4 regions of the Desulfovibrio sp. X2 genome follow, and region 1 is predicted to be linked to each of the others. Evidence: predicted binding sites of a transcription regulator. Region 1 holds the regulator's gene; each other region holds the start of a gene.
The links. Region 1 encodes sigma-54, which starts transcription at its own class of promoters, with help from an activator protein. Its sites were predicted from a motif close to CTGGCACGGNNNNTGCTT; they were not measured.
Positions count from the first base shown of each region.

Region 2: the regulator sigma-54 is predicted to act here: its motif matches at 1,981-1,998, upstream of DSX2_RS07975 (LeuA family protein).
Region 3: the regulator sigma-54 is predicted to act here: its motif matches at 1,382-1,399, upstream of flgB (flagellar basal body rod protein FlgB).
Region 4: the regulator sigma-54 is predicted to act here: its motif matches at 1,471-1,488, upstream of DSX2_RS16945 (PEP-CTERM sorting domain-containing protein).

Region 1 is NZ_ATHV01000022.1:24,393-27,906, forward strand. Features, by position in the region: gene lptB (LPS export ABC transporter ATP-binding protein) at 1-297, shown strand, start outside; gene rpoN (RNA polymerase factor sigma-54) at 523-1,965, shown strand; gene raiA (ribosome-associated translation inhibitor RaiA) at 1,990-2,535, shown strand; gene DSX2_RS08590 (PTS sugar transporter subunit IIA) at 2,553-3,002, shown strand; gene rapZ (RNase adapter RapZ) at 3,129-3,514, shown strand, end outside.
Region 2 is NZ_ATHV01000020.1:9,716-13,229, reverse strand. Features, by position in the region: gene DSX2_RS07980 (lipid A deacylase LpxR family protein) at 1-534, opposite strand, end outside; gene DSX2_RS07975 (LeuA family protein) at 736-1,944, opposite strand; gene nifH (nitrogenase iron protein) at 2,135-3,064, shown strand; gene DSX2_RS07965 (P-II family nitrogen regulator) at 3,113-3,463, shown strand; gene DSX2_RS07960 (P-II family nitrogen regulator) at 3,466-3,514, shown strand, end outside.
Region 3 is NZ_ATHV01000004.1:96,194-99,707, forward strand. Features, by position in the region: gene DSX2_RS01915 (lipopolysaccharide assembly protein LapB) at 39-605, opposite strand; gene flgB (flagellar basal body rod protein FlgB) at 1,479-1,886, shown strand; gene flgC (flagellar basal body rod protein FlgC) at 1,886-2,326, shown strand; gene fliE (flagellar hook-basal body complex protein FliE) at 2,385-2,720, shown strand; gene fliF (flagellar basal-body MS-ring/collar protein FliF) at 2,808-3,514, shown strand, end outside.
Region 4 is NZ_ATHV01000065.1:307,587-311,100, forward strand. Features, by position in the region: gene DSX2_RS16935 (hypothetical protein) at 1-848, opposite strand, end outside; gene DSX2_RS16940 (hypothetical protein) at 1,050-1,364, opposite strand; gene DSX2_RS16945 (PEP-CTERM sorting domain-containing protein) at 1,518-2,279, shown strand; gene DSX2_RS16950 (HDOD domain-containing protein) at 2,582-3,514, shown strand, end outside.

The DNA of each region.
Region 1 (3,514 bases):
CGCAGGCTCGAGATCGCGCGGGCGCTCATCAGGAGCCCCAAGTTCATCCTCCTCGACGAGCCCTTCGCGGGCATCGACCCTCTGGCCGTGGACGACATCAAGGAGATCATCCGGGGGCTCAAGGACAAGGGCATCGGCATCCTCATCTCCGACCACAACGTGCGCGAGACCCTGTCCATCTGCGATCGCGCCTCCATCGTCTTCGAGGGCACGATCATCCTGACCGGCACTCCGCAAGAGATCGCGGCCAACCCGCGAGCGCGGAAGGTGTACCTCGGTGAGGAATTCTGCCTCTGATGGAATTTTCGTGCCAATGCCTCAGAAAAGCTCGCCGTTCAAGACTTGATCCGTTGCAACACCTTGCCGAGTGTGGCATATTTCCAGCACGGGATGTATCGGCCCCATGAATGTTTGGGGCGGTATTTCTGGCGCGTTTCCGCATGGGGTGGAAACGGGTCATTCCCTGGCCGGACTTTTGCCACTGCGCGGTAGTGCCCTCGGGCTCCGCGCGAGCTAGGACGCATGGCGCTCGAACTCAGACAGCAGCTCAAGCTTTCGCAACAGCTGGTGATGACCCCCCAGCTGCAGCAGGCCATCAAGCTCTTGCAGCTCTCCCGGCTCGAGCTGATGGAGACCGTGCAGCAGGAGTTGCTGGAAAATCCGTTTCTCGAGGAAGGCTTCGAGGAAGCGGAGAGCGAGCGCGAGTCCCCTGAGAACGCCCAGCCTGCGGAGGCCGAGGGCGTCGTCCACGAGATGCCCTCCGACGAGAAGAGTCTGCAGCGCGAAGCGGACTGGGACAACTACCTGGGCGACTTCGCCAGCGCCTCCCGCCAGTCCCAGATGCGCGAGCACGAGGCCCTCGACGAGGGGCTCTCCTTCGAAGCCCGCCTCACGGCCAAGCCGTCCCTCGATGGGCATCTGGCCTGGCAGACCCGCCTCTCGAATTTCACCGAAGAGGAGAAGGAGATCGCCGAGAACATCATCGGCAACCTCAACTCCTCCGGCTATCTTTCCTCCACGGTCGACGAGATCGCCCACGTCACCGGGAGCACTCCGGAGGCGGTGGAGTCGGTGCTCCTGCGCGTGCAGCGCTTCGACCCGGTGGGCGTGGCCGCCAGGGACCCGCGCGAATGCCTGCTGGTCCAGCTCGACGTCTACGGCTACGACGATCCGATCCTGCTCTCCCTGGTTTCCGACCATCTGGAGGACCTGGAGAAGAAGCGCTACAAGCCGCTTGCCCGCAAATTCAAGATCTCCCTGGAGGAACTCCGGGAATACCTGGACATCATCCAGACGCTCGATCCCATGCCCGGCTCGAGCTTCGGCTCGGGCGAGCCCATGTACGTCTCTCCGGACGCGTACGTGTACAAGTTCGACGACAACTTCGTCATCGTGCTCAACGAGGACGGGCTGCCCAGGCTGCAGCTCAACTCCCTGTACATGGACAGCCTGCAGGGCGGGAAGGGCAAGGACAAGGACTACTTCCAGGAGAAGGTGCGCTCGGCCGTGTGGCTGATGAAGAGCCTCTATCAGCGCCAGCGCACGCTCTACAAGGTCATCGAGAGCATCGTCCGCTTTCAGCGGGACTTCTTCGAAGAAGGCGTGACCCACCTGCGTCCCTTGATCCTCAAGGACGTGGCCGACGACATCGGGATGCACGAATCCACCGTCAGCCGCATCACGACCAACAAGTACGTGGCCACGCCGCACGGCATCTTCGAGCTCAAGTTCTTCTTCAACTCCGCCCTGAGCCTGGACGACGGAAGCGAGGTCGGCTCGGAGAGCGTCAAGGCGCTCATCAAGCAGCTCATCGGCGAGGAAGACGCGAAGCAGCCCCTGTCCGACGAACGGATCGTGGACATCCTGAAGGACAAGCTGCAGGTCAACATCGCGCGCCGCACGGTGGCCAAGTACCGCACGGCGCTCAACATTCCCTCGTCGAGCAAGCGCAAGCAGATTTTCTAAAGCCCCCGAACAAGGAGCGAGCATATGAACATTGCCTTCAACTTCAAGAACTTCGATCCTTCCGACCACCTCAAGGACTATGCGGAGAAGCGCTTCGAGAAGCTTGAGAAATATCTTGCCAACCACGATGCCGCCGAGGTTCAGGTGAACCTCTCGGTGGAGAAGATCCGCCAGATGGTCGAAGTCATCGTCTCCGACGACAACCTGCACCTTTCGGCCAACGAGTCCGCGGACGACATGTACTCGGCCATCGATCTCGTCGTGGACAAGATCGTGGCCCAGATGAAGCGCATCCGCGAGAAGCAGAAGAGCAAGCGTGCGGCCAAGACCGCGGACAAGTCCGTGCGTCACGAGGTCTTCAGCTTCGTGGGCGAGGGCGAGGACAAATCCAAGAGCATCGTGGCCACCGACAGCTTCAGCCCGAAGCCCATGGACATCGAGGAGGCCGCCATGCAGCTCGAGACCCTGGACTACGAGTTCCTGGTCTTCCGCAACGCTGAGACCGAGCGGGTGAACGTTGTCTACCGGCGCAGGGACGGCAACTTCGGCATCATCGATCCCGGCCTCTAGGCGACACGGCGAACGGCATGAAACTCGGTGATTATCTGAACCCCGGGCTTGTGCTGCCCGACCTCTCGGCGAGGAGCAAGGAAGCTGTCCTCGCCGAGATGGTCGAGCCCCTGGCACGCACGCATCCGGACATCGATCGGGAACGCGCCGTCAGCGTCCTTCTGGAGCGCGAACGGCTCGGGACCACGGGAATCGGGGACGGCATCGCCATCCCCCACGGCAAGATCGAAGGGCTCTCCGACATCGTCCTCGTGGCGGCGCGCTGCTGCGAGGGCATCGACTTCGATGCCCTCGACCACAGGCCCTGCCAGATCTTTTTTCTCGTCCTTGCGCCGGAAGAGGCGGCCGGGCAGCACCTGCGCGTCCTTGCCCACATCTCGCGCCTGCTCAAGGATTCTGAATTCAAGAAGGCCTTCCTGTCCGCTTCGGACAAGGAAAGCTTGCTTGCGCTGCTGCAGGGCGTCTAGGGAGCATCTCGTCGTGCGGACGGGCCTCGGGCCGAGCCGCCCGGGAATACGGCCCGGGAATACGAACAAGGGAAGAATGGCACCGCGCGCCGACCATGGTGCAGCGCGCAGCGCAGGAGGCTTCTGATGCACGCGGAGCCGGCTTTCGCCATCGTCGTCCTGACCGGTCTTTCCGGGGCCGGGAAGAGCACGGCGTTGCGCGTCTTCGAAGACATGGGCTTCTTCTGCGTGGACGGCCTCCCTGCCGCGATGCTGCCCAAGCTGGCCTCCCTCTACAAGGGGCAGGCCGACCGCCGCACCAAAGGCCTCGCCCTGGGGCTGGACATACGCCAGCACGACTTTCTGAAGGACTGGGAAGAGGCGCTTGCCGAGCTCGCCGCGGAAAACGTCGGCGTGCAGGTGATCTTCCTGGAAGCCGACCAGCAGGAGCTGCTCAGGCGCTACCACGAGACGCGGCGTCCCCATCCTCTGGAATCCGAGGACCTGGGGCTCGAGCGTGCCCTGGAGGAGGA
Region 2 (3,514 bases), on a different contig from region 1:
CATGGCGCCGAACTCGTCGTGCAGCTGGGTGCTCCAGCCTTTGGCGGGCTCGGAACCGAAGACGTTGTGCGCGGTTCTTTGCGCGTCGTCGGCATGGGACGACGGACCGACCATGCCCATGGTCAGTTCCAGGGTATCGAGCCAGGAAGCGTCCTTCCGGTCCAGGAGGAGCGAGCCGTACAGCCAGCCCGCATAGGGGCGGTCGTCGGTCGGCGGGTCGGAGAGGGAGGTGTCGTCCGGGGTGTACATGTCCTGGCCGACGGCCAGGCCCACGTTGAAGAGCCCGTCACGGCCGCTCATGCCCGGAAGGCCCGCCAGCCAGTCGCCGAGCCCCTGGGGCACGAGCCAGCTCTCGGCCGGGGTCTTCAGGTCGTCCGACAGCAGGATGATCTTGGCGCCGTTGGTGTAGTGCTTGTCGCTGTCCGCGAAGAGGTCGTTCTCCCATTGCGCCTGCAGGGTCGCGGCGCGCGCGGCGGTGGGAAGCAGCAGGAGGATGAGGCAGAGGCAGCATGAAGACAGGGCGGGCTTTCGCATGGCGCGGGTCCTTTGTGGAGGTGGGGATCGTCGCAGGTGATCCCTGATGTCTGCGGCGCGCGGCCCGAAACGCGGCGCAGAGAGCGATCATCCGAAGAGAGGGCGCAGGGAGGATGCCGGGGAGAGAAAGGTCGGAAGGGGTTCACCATGTATGCGTTTCTAGCTGTCGACGCACGCGCTGGCAATGTTTTTCCCGAAAACTTACGGTTTCGCCGTCGCGATCCGGCGCACTTCCGCGTCGTCGAGGGTGGTGCCGAGCTCGGCGGCCCGGCGCCGCACGGTCTCGGTCAGGGCCTCCAGGCCCTCCGGCCCGAGCGCCGCGGGGTCGAGGCCGAGCTCGCAGAGCTTGGCGCGCACCGCGGCCGCGCCGCTCTTCTTGCCCAGCGCGATGCGCCGGGTGAGGCCGGTGCGTTCCGGGTCGTAGGGTTCGTAGAGGTCCGAGGCCTTGTACTGGGCGTCGGCGTGCAGGCCGGACTCGACCCAGAAGATGCGCTCGCCGACCACCGGGGCGTGGGCGGGCACGCATTCGCCGAGGACTTCCGCCACCAGGGCGCACAGGGAGCGCAGGCAGCCGAGGTCGTATGTCCTGCCCCGGCGCATGGCCAGGTAGGCGGTCAGGCGTTCCGTGGCCGCGACGCCGGAGCGCTCGCCGATGCCGAGCAGGGTGCAGTCCGCGAACGAGGCGCCGGCCGCGAGGGCCTCGGCGGCGTTGGCCGTGGCCATGCCGAAGTCGTCGTGGCAGTGCACGGCCACGGGGACGGAGAGCTCGGCGGCGAATTCGGCCGCCATGGCCGCGGTCTCGCCCGGGGTGAGCACGCCCACGGTGTCCGAGAGGCGCACGCGTGAGGCCCCCTCGCGCTCGGCGAGGCGGGCCGCCTCGAGGGCGAAGGAGCGGTCCGCGCGCGAGGCGTCCTCGAGCCCCACGGAGACGTAGGGCGCGCCGAGCTCGCGGGCGCGCCGAAGCAGCGCCGCGAGGCGGGCCAGGATGTCTTTCCGCGTGGTGCGCAGGCGCTTCTCGATGTGCGCGTCCGACACGGGCAGCCCCAGGGCCACGCGGTCCGGCCGCATGGCCAGCGCCGTCTCCAGGTCCTTCTCGCGTGCCGCGCACCACACGGACACGGCCCGCGTTCCTTCATGGGGGGCGAGCAGCTCCCGCGCCCGGGCCACCAGGGCGGGCGTGTCCGTGCAGCGCCCCGCGCAGCCCGCTTCTATCTCTTCCACGCCGAGAGCCACGAGCCCTTCCAGGACCGTTTGCCTGGCTTCCGAGGTGAAATAGGCGCCGAAGCGCTGGTCCCCCTCGCGCAGGGTCGAGTCTATGAGGCAGGGGGCGCAGGCCCGGGCCGCAGGGGATGTTCCGAGGGGGACGCGGCCTGCGGGACCCGCTTCCCGAAACGACTGGTTCATGGACATTCTGCCTCCGTCGCGGCAAAGGCCGCGCCCGTATCCAAGCAATATCCATTCCCGTGCCTGTCTACGGCCTTTCCGGCCCCTTCCGGAATCTTACATCTTCAAAAATGTACGCAAAATGTCTTCATAATTGTCGCATCACGCGCTGCGCCGTAAACGCGACTCTCAAAAAATATCCATATAAAATAGCATTTTGCTCCTGCGGTGCCACCTTGGCACGGCGATTGCCCTAGTGGTTTCACGCAACGCAACCTCGCAACCATTTTACCTGACCAAAGATATCCGCAAGGAGGGCATCATGCGCAAGGTGGCAATTTACGGAAAGGGCGGCATCGGCAAGTCCACGACCACGCAGAACACCGTGGCCGGTCTGGCCGAGATGGGCAAGAACGTGATGGTCGTGGGCTGTGATCCCAAGGCCGACTCCACCCGTCTTCTTCTGGGCGGCCTGAACCAGGCCACGGTCCTGGATACCCTGCGTGAAGAGGGTGAGGACGTGGAGCTCGAGGACGTCTGCCTGAAGGGCTACGCCGGCACGACCTGCGTGGAGTCAGGCGGTCCCGAGCCGGGCGTCGGCTGCGCCGGTCGCGGCATCATCACCTCCATCAACCTCCTCGAGCAGCTCGGCGCCTACAAGCAGGAGAAGCCGCTCGACTACGTTTTCTACGACGTGCTCGGCGACGTCGTGTGCGGCGGTTTCGCCATGCCCATCCGCGAGGGCAAGGCCCAGGAGATCTACATCGTCGTCTCCGGCGAGATGATGGCCATGTACGCGGCCAACAACATCTGCAAGGGCATCGTGAAGTACGCGGACGCGGGCGGCGTGCGCCTGGGCGGCCTGATCTGCAACTCCCGCAAGGTCGACAACGAGCAGGAGATGATCGAGCAGCTGGCCAAGCGCCTGGGCACCCAGATGATCCACTTCGTGCCCCGCGAGAACCAGGTGCAGCGCGCCGAGATCAACAGGAAGACGGTCATCGACTACTCGCCCGAGCACGCGCAGGCGGACGAGTACCGCACCCTGGCCCGGAAGGTCGACCAGAACGACATGTTCGTCGTGCCGAAGCCGCTGGCCATCGAGGAGCTCGAGAAGCTGCTCATCGACTTCGGCATCGCCAACTAGGCGCGACCAAGAACCGCGAACAACGACAACACAACGGAGAACCAACCGATGCTGACCATGATTCGTGCCATCGTGCGCCCCGAGAAGGTCGATAACGTGCTCGCCGCCCTCATGGACGCGGGTTTCCCGGCCGTCACCAAGTACGCCGTGGCCGGCCGCGGCAAGCAGCGCGGCATCAAGATCGGCGAAGTCACCTACGACGAGATCCCCAAGGTCATGCTGACCATCGTCGTGGACGACAAGGACAAGGAATTCGTCATCAAGACCGTCATGCAGACCGCCCGCTCCGGCGAGAAGGGCGCCTTCGGCGACGGCAAGATCTTCGTCACTCCCGTGGAGGAGATGTACACCGTCTCCTCCGGCATCAAGGAGACCGCCTCCGGCACGGTGGAGGCCTAGCCATGAAAGAGGTTGTGGCGGTCATCCGCATGAACATGATGAACAAGACGA
Region 3 (3,514 bases), on a different contig from region 1:
GCGGGACGCAATGGGAGGGGAGTCATTCCTTCTGCCGCTTACGCCGCCTGGCGGATGTGCGCGTACAGCTCCTTGGCGGGGCCGTTGCCCGGATCGCTGTCCAGGATCAGGCGCAGCTCGGCGGCCGCGCCCTCGACGTCGCCCAGGCACATCCGGCATCCCGCGAGCGAGAAGCGGACGTCGTGCTTGGCCGGGTCGATGGCCAGGAAGCCTTCCAGGTACGGCACGACCTCGGCCAGGCGGCCGGTGGCGTGGCCCATGCGGACCAGTCCGAAAAGGGCGATCAGGTTGGACGGATTGACGTCCAACGCCTTGGCGAAGTGCACGAAGGCGGACGCGTTCTGCCCGGTTTCGGACTCGACCAGCGCCATGCCGGCCAGAGATTTGTCGTTGCTCTCGATGGAGTCGGCCTTCTGGTAGAGGCCGAGGGCATTGGCGAGATCGCCGCGCTGCACGGCGATGGTCGCCAGACCGAGGTAGGGATCGGGGTGCACGCCGTTGGAGCCGATGGCCTTGGCGTAATACTCTTCGGCCTTCTCCAGGTCTCCCATGAAGAGATAGCACTCACCGAGTTCCTTGTTGATCTCGTAATCCAAGTGACTCATGACTCAACCCTCCGCTTGCGATGTTCCTGACGTTCCCGGCCCCCATCGGGGAGACTCCGTTGCCGGGACGTTTTTTCCCGCGAGACGCGGGCGACCCGATATCTGCAACCGATGTGCCAACGCCGTTTTTTCCATTTCCGGCGTCTCGGCAGCCATCCGGAAAAACCCTGCGGTACGGGCCGTTCCGAGCCTTGTCCGGGAGTGGCGGCGCGGCGCGACGGCTGCGTGAAACTTCCGGCCGGGCCCGAAAAAAAGAGCGGCCGGGCATACTCCCGGCACGTACTTCCGCATGGCCCCGGGGATCGGAAAGGGCCCTGGTCATCGGGCCGGGCACAGGTCTCCCCCTGCCCGACCCGATCCCCCGTGTCGGCTCCCCCGAGCCGAGCCCGGCCCCCCGCCCGGGCGGACCTCGCCGGGCAGTGGCCGTGCCTGGGGCTTATCGGACGCGGGGGCCGAAACCTTTACTTTCCGGACCGTGTTCATGTGATTTTCGAGTGCGGCCCGTCGTGCCGTACGCAGCGGCGCGATCCGGGTACGCTCCGGCGATACGGAGTGGCCGCGGCTGCCGGCGGCTGCCGGTAGATGCCTCCGTCCTCCCCACCCCGCGCCTCTCATCTTTTCTTCATCTGCCTCCCCTTCTGCCTCCCCTCCTGCCCCCCCTTCCCTTTCCCCGCCTGGGCTTGCCTCCCCTTCCGGCCGCCACGATTGCGACGCCCGATCCGGCGCCCGACGGGCGCAATCCTGAACAAACACATCAATTCCGACATCTTACAGCATTGGAACAGGCCTTGCTTTCACTTGTGCGCACTCGTGGATCGCAGATGGCGGGACCGGTGCGGGTGATCGCCCGGAAACGCCCGAAGGAGGCCGAACATGGAACTCATGGAAAGATACATGAACGTCAGCGCGAAGGTCATGGACCTTCAGCTCGATCGTCAAAATCTCGTCACGTCCAATCTGGCGAACATCGAGACGCCCCGCTACCGGCCCAGGCGCATCGAGTTCGAGAAGGAGCTGCAGCAGGCGCTGAACCAGGACATGCGCGGCCGCCTGACCAGGACGAGCCCCGAGCACATGCCCGCCGCCTTCGCGCCCGGCACCTTCGACCGCCCGGTGGGCGAGGAGTTCCAGCCCCGCTACGTCTACGGCGAGGACAGGGTCGACCTGGACAAGGAGATGACCATCCTGAACAAGAACCAGCTCGAGTACAACACCCTGACCACGGTGGTGCAGCACAGCTTCCAGGAGCTGAGCAAGATCGTCACGGAGGGCAGCAGGTAATGGACTTCATGACCGCGCTCGACGTCGCGGCCTCCGGCATGGGGGCCCAGAGGTCCTACCTCAACGTCATCTCCATGAACCTGGCGAACATGAACACCACGCGCACGGCCGAGGGCGGCCCCTACGTGCGCAAGTCCGTCTCCATGGAGACCACGGACGTCTACGATCCCTTCGACGCCCACATGTGGGACGCCAACAACCGCGAGCTCAAGGGCGTGAAGATCGACGGCATCGTGGCCGACAAGCGCCCCTTCAAGAAGGTCTACGACCCGGGGCATCCCGACGCCGACAAGGACGGCTTCGTGAAGTACCCGGACATCAACGTGGTCGAGGAGATGGCCAACATGATCACGGCCATGCGCTCCTACGAGGCCAACGCCGCCTCCGTGGAGGCGGCCAAGACCATGTACAACAAGGCGCTGGCCATCGGCCAGGGCTAGGCACGGGCCCTGCAAGGACGCCCCCGTCGCCCACGCGCACACTCAAGGAGACACGTAGATGGCCATCACCGCAATCGGCAGCGCCGCCCTCAAGGCCTACGGCCAGAACATCCAGTCCATGCAGCAGAGCCGGCAGAAGATCGAGTCCCAGATGCCGCAGAAGACGGCCAAGACCGAGGACTTCTCCACGACCCTCACGGACTCCCTCAAAGAGGTCAACCAGATGCAGATCCACGGCCAGAACATGGTCGAGGAGTTCGCCACGGGCAAGGAAACCAACGTGCACGAGCTGATGATCCAGCTGCAGAAGGCCAACCTCGCGGTCAACCTGACCTCCGCGGTGCGCAACAAGATCATGTCGGCCTATCAGGAAATGATGAAGATCCAGATGTAGCGGCCGCCGTAAATTTGACCTGACGCGACGACCAGACCCGGCAACACGACCCGACGACGAGCAACGGACCTACTGGAGGACCAGGAAATGCCCCCCTTCGTGCAAAACACCCTGAACACGATCAACTCCTTCTGGGGCAAGCGCACCGCTTCGCAGCGCATCCTCATCGGGGGCCTGGCGGCCTCGGTGGTCATCGCCTTCGTGGTCATGGTCTACTTCCTCAACAGGCCCGACTGGAAGGTCCTCTACTCCAAGCTCTACGCCGAGGACGCGAGCCGCATCGTGACCCTGCTGCAGGGCCAGAAGGTGCCCTACAAGCTGTCCGACAACGGCACCACCATCCTCGTCCCGGCCGACCAGGTCTACAACCTGCGCCTGAAGATCGCGGGCGACGGCATGGTCCACGGCCAGGGCCTCGGCTTCGAGCTCTTCGACGAGGTCAAGATCGGACAGACGGACTTCGTGCAGCACATCAACTACATGCGCGCGCTGCAGGGCGAACTGGCGCGCACGATCATGGAGTTCCCCGAGGTCGAGAGGGCCCGCGTGCACCTCTCCATCCCGTCGAAGTCCCTGTTCATCGAGGACCAGATCCCGCCCTCCGCCTCGGTCATCCTCCAGCTGCGCGAGGGGCAGAAGCTGCAGCAGAAGCAGCTCCTGGCCATCTCGAACCTGGTGGCCTCGGCCGTGGAGGGGCTCAAGAAGTCCGGCATCACCATCGCGGACACGCGCGGCCAGGTGCTCTTCCATCCCGAGGACGACGACTCCCTGGAAGGCATGACCACGGCCCAGCT
Region 4 (3,514 bases), on a different contig from region 1:
AGGGCCTTGTTGTACTTCTTCTCGATGTAGTCGATCTGCCGATTGTTCAACTTATCGAGCACATCGGGCTTGTGCAAGAGAAGATAGCGCGCGGCGTCGTAGTCCAGGAGCTGGTTGCGCTCCACGTCCAGGGAGGAGATGTCCGGATCCACGGCGCTGTAGTTCATCTTCAGGAAGAATGAGTACAGGTCGGTCTCGAAATCCGCGTCTCCGTAGACCGATTTCAGCCGCTCCTGGTACTCGTCGAAGTTCACCCGCATGGCCACGGCGGGCGCGCCGACGGATTCGTAGAACTTCTCCTCGCCCAGGATCTCGCAAAGCATGATATCGCTGTAGAAGCGCACATGCTTCGGGTTGACCATGAGGCAGAGGTCGCTGGCGCCGGTGAAGATGGCGTAATTGATGATGGTCTTGTACAGGTACATGACCACGTTCCTGCCCCGCTTGCTGCGCTCCGTGGCCAGCGAGCCGATCTCCACGACCTTCCTTCCCTGCTCGCGCAACCCGTCCAGTTCCTGCTTGAAAAGCGAATCCATGGGCAGCCCGAAGAGCTCGGTGTCCGGGGTGTAGGAGATGGTGGAGATGACGTCCAGATAGGACTTGAAGATGAAGACGCAGGTCTTGGGCAGGAAGTTGTATACGCTGTAGAGCAGACCGTCCGGATGCGGCGCCTGTATGTACCCCTGTTCCATGTACTCCGCATAGATGAGCCTGAAGGACTGCAGAAGCTCGTCCAGCGTCTCGGCTATCTTGATGCTCGGCCTGTCCAGGTCGTCGAGCTTCGCCGCGGTCAGGGCCGAGCGTCTGATACGGATGGTTCGTCTGCGTTCGATTGATCGTTCCAGCATGGCGTTCCCCTTCCCTTAGGAAAATACGATGAGCGGAGCGGAGGGTGCTTCGTGCCCGGCCGCCGATGGTCGGCGCAGCGAGGTGGGCTCCGTCCGTCCTTTTCGGAAACTACTCTGCCGTTGAAGCGAGAAATGTGCCATCCTTGACCTGTTTATGGTGAAAATCTGTCGTCCGGGAAAATTGGATTATGCTTCCGGGACTTAGAGCAATCGGACTCCCGCGTAGATGATGCCCGCGACCATTCCGACGTTGAGGGCGAGGATCCAGCGGGTGCCCGTCTTGTGGATTTTGTACAGGGAGACGGCGATGGACAGGACGGCCACCAGGACCACGACCCCCCATCCCATGGGCAGGCCGCACCACTCCAGGAAGCGCTTGCAGACCCAGACCTTCAGGTAGCCGAGAAGCAGGCCGTGGGCGAACGACACGGCTCCGAGCCTGCTGAGCGCCTCGTCCACGGTCTGCGTGAGCTGGCTCAGGGCCATGGCGGCCACCACAAACAAGGCCTCGGTCATCTTCGCCCCCCGCCGTTCGTTTCGTCGCGTCCCTTCGCGCCCCCTGCACGGCTGGCGTGCAAGGTACGGTCCATTTTTCCTGGATCATGGAAGGATGGCGGATTATCTGGCACGGCCTTTGCTCAATTTGAACGGGATTCCAAGGAGGGGATTATGAAAAAATGCTTCTACGCTCTCGCGGTTCTGGCAGCGGTGCTCCTGGCGACAGGTGCGTACGCCACAACGGTCGTGTCCTTCACGGACACCTACGTGACCTGGCCCGGCTACAGCTCGTCGATCTCCAAGGACGTGAACGGGATTCCCGATCTCCTGGGTGGCAGCTTCACCTTCGACAACCACACCCTGGTGGGCATCTCGCTCGAGTACACCGTGTCCACCACGTCGGGCTGGAGCAGCCTGAAACCGGGCGACTGGTTCTTCGACATCAACAACGACAACGTCTGGGACTACGTCCTGCACAGCAGCAACAGCCGGAGCGCGGGCAGCTGGATGGCCTACGAGGTCGCCATTCCGCTGACTGACGGCAATCCTTACAACAATAACAACTACTGGGGCACGGACTACATCTTCTCCAGCGGCTCCGGCACCCGCCAGGGCCAGCCGGTGGAGGCGAGGATATCCGGGAGCGACAGCAAGCTCGGCTGGGTCGACTACTCGGGTTTCACCAAGCCCGTATGGAACTCCGCCACGCACTCCTATTCCATCGAGACCGCCTACTGGGATCTCTCCGGCATCGAGAAGCCCATCGTCTTCGACGCCGAGGGCGGCTATTTCGGCTACGGCTTCACCATGACCTGCGCCAACGACGTGATCTACGGGCACGGCCCCCTGCCTGCCCCGGAGCCGGGAACCCTGCTCCTGCTGCTGGGCGGCCTGCCCGCGGTGGCCGCGTACAGGCGCATGCGCGCAGCGTAAAGCCGAGGCTTCCCGTGCAGCGCGGCCCCGTCGACTCGTTCCCGAATCGGCGGGGCCGCTCGCTGCAAGGGGAGTCCGAACGGGCTTTTCCGGTCCGGATCGCGGGAAAGTGTAAAGTATCGCCACACCAAAGTCGGCGGACTTTACATTCACGCCTCCCGGACAAGGCTTTGGGGACGACAATCCGGTTCAACCGGACAGAAGGTCGGACGACAGGCCGGACGGAATCCGGGACCGACCTTCGGGCTGAGCGGTAACGGCCGCAGCGGCTGCCCGACTTCCAGGAAGCGACGAGGACACGCATGGCGACGCGAAATCCTGAACAGGACAGCGAGGCGCGGGAACAGATCCGCGTGCTCGTCGACTCGCTCGGCGCGCTGCCGTCGCCGCCTCCCGTGGCCGCCAAGATACTCTCCTCGGTCTCCACGGACAGCGAGCTGCGGGAAATCGCCGCGCTCATCGCCGCCGATCCCTCCCTGGCCCTCAAGGTCATGCGCCTGGCCAACTCGCCCGCCTACGTCCGGATGCGCAAGGCCGAGACCCTGGAGCAGGCCATCTTCGTCCTCGGCGTGGGCACGCTGCGCGGCCTGGTCCTGGGCGCCTTCATCCGCGACACGCTCCTGCGCGACATGAAGGCCGACGACCCCTTCATGCTCTCGTTCTGGAAGCACTCCCTGGCCTGCGCGGTCACGGCCCAGCTGCTGGCGGAGAAGCTCTCGCCCGCGGTCAGGGACGAGGCCTTCCTGGCCGGGCTGGTGCACGACTGCGGCAAGATCGCCCTGCTCCACCTGAAGCCCGCGGCCTACGAGCAGCTCATCGGCTCGGCCCGAGGCCGGGGGGTGGCGTACCACGTACTCGAGCGCGAGCGCTTCGGCGCGGACCACACCCTGGTGGGCAAGTGGCTGCTCGAGAAGTGGGAGCTTCCCGGCCGCCTCGTGGACAGCGCCTGGCTCCACCACCATTCCCCCGAGGCGCTGGGCCCGGACTTTTCGCCGCGCTCGCCCCTGGCCTTCGTCATGCTCGCGGACCTCGTCGCGCGCTCCATCATGGCCGACGCCACCGTGCCCGGACTCGCCGAGCGCATCGAGCGGCTCGCCGCCGCCCTGGAGGTGCCGCCCGGCATCCTGGACGAAGTGCAGCGCTCGGTGGCCGAACGCTACGCCGCGCGCGCCGAGGTCTTCGACCTCGACGGCGACGCCGGAAGCTTCTACTACGAGGCGCTCACGCGCGCCCAG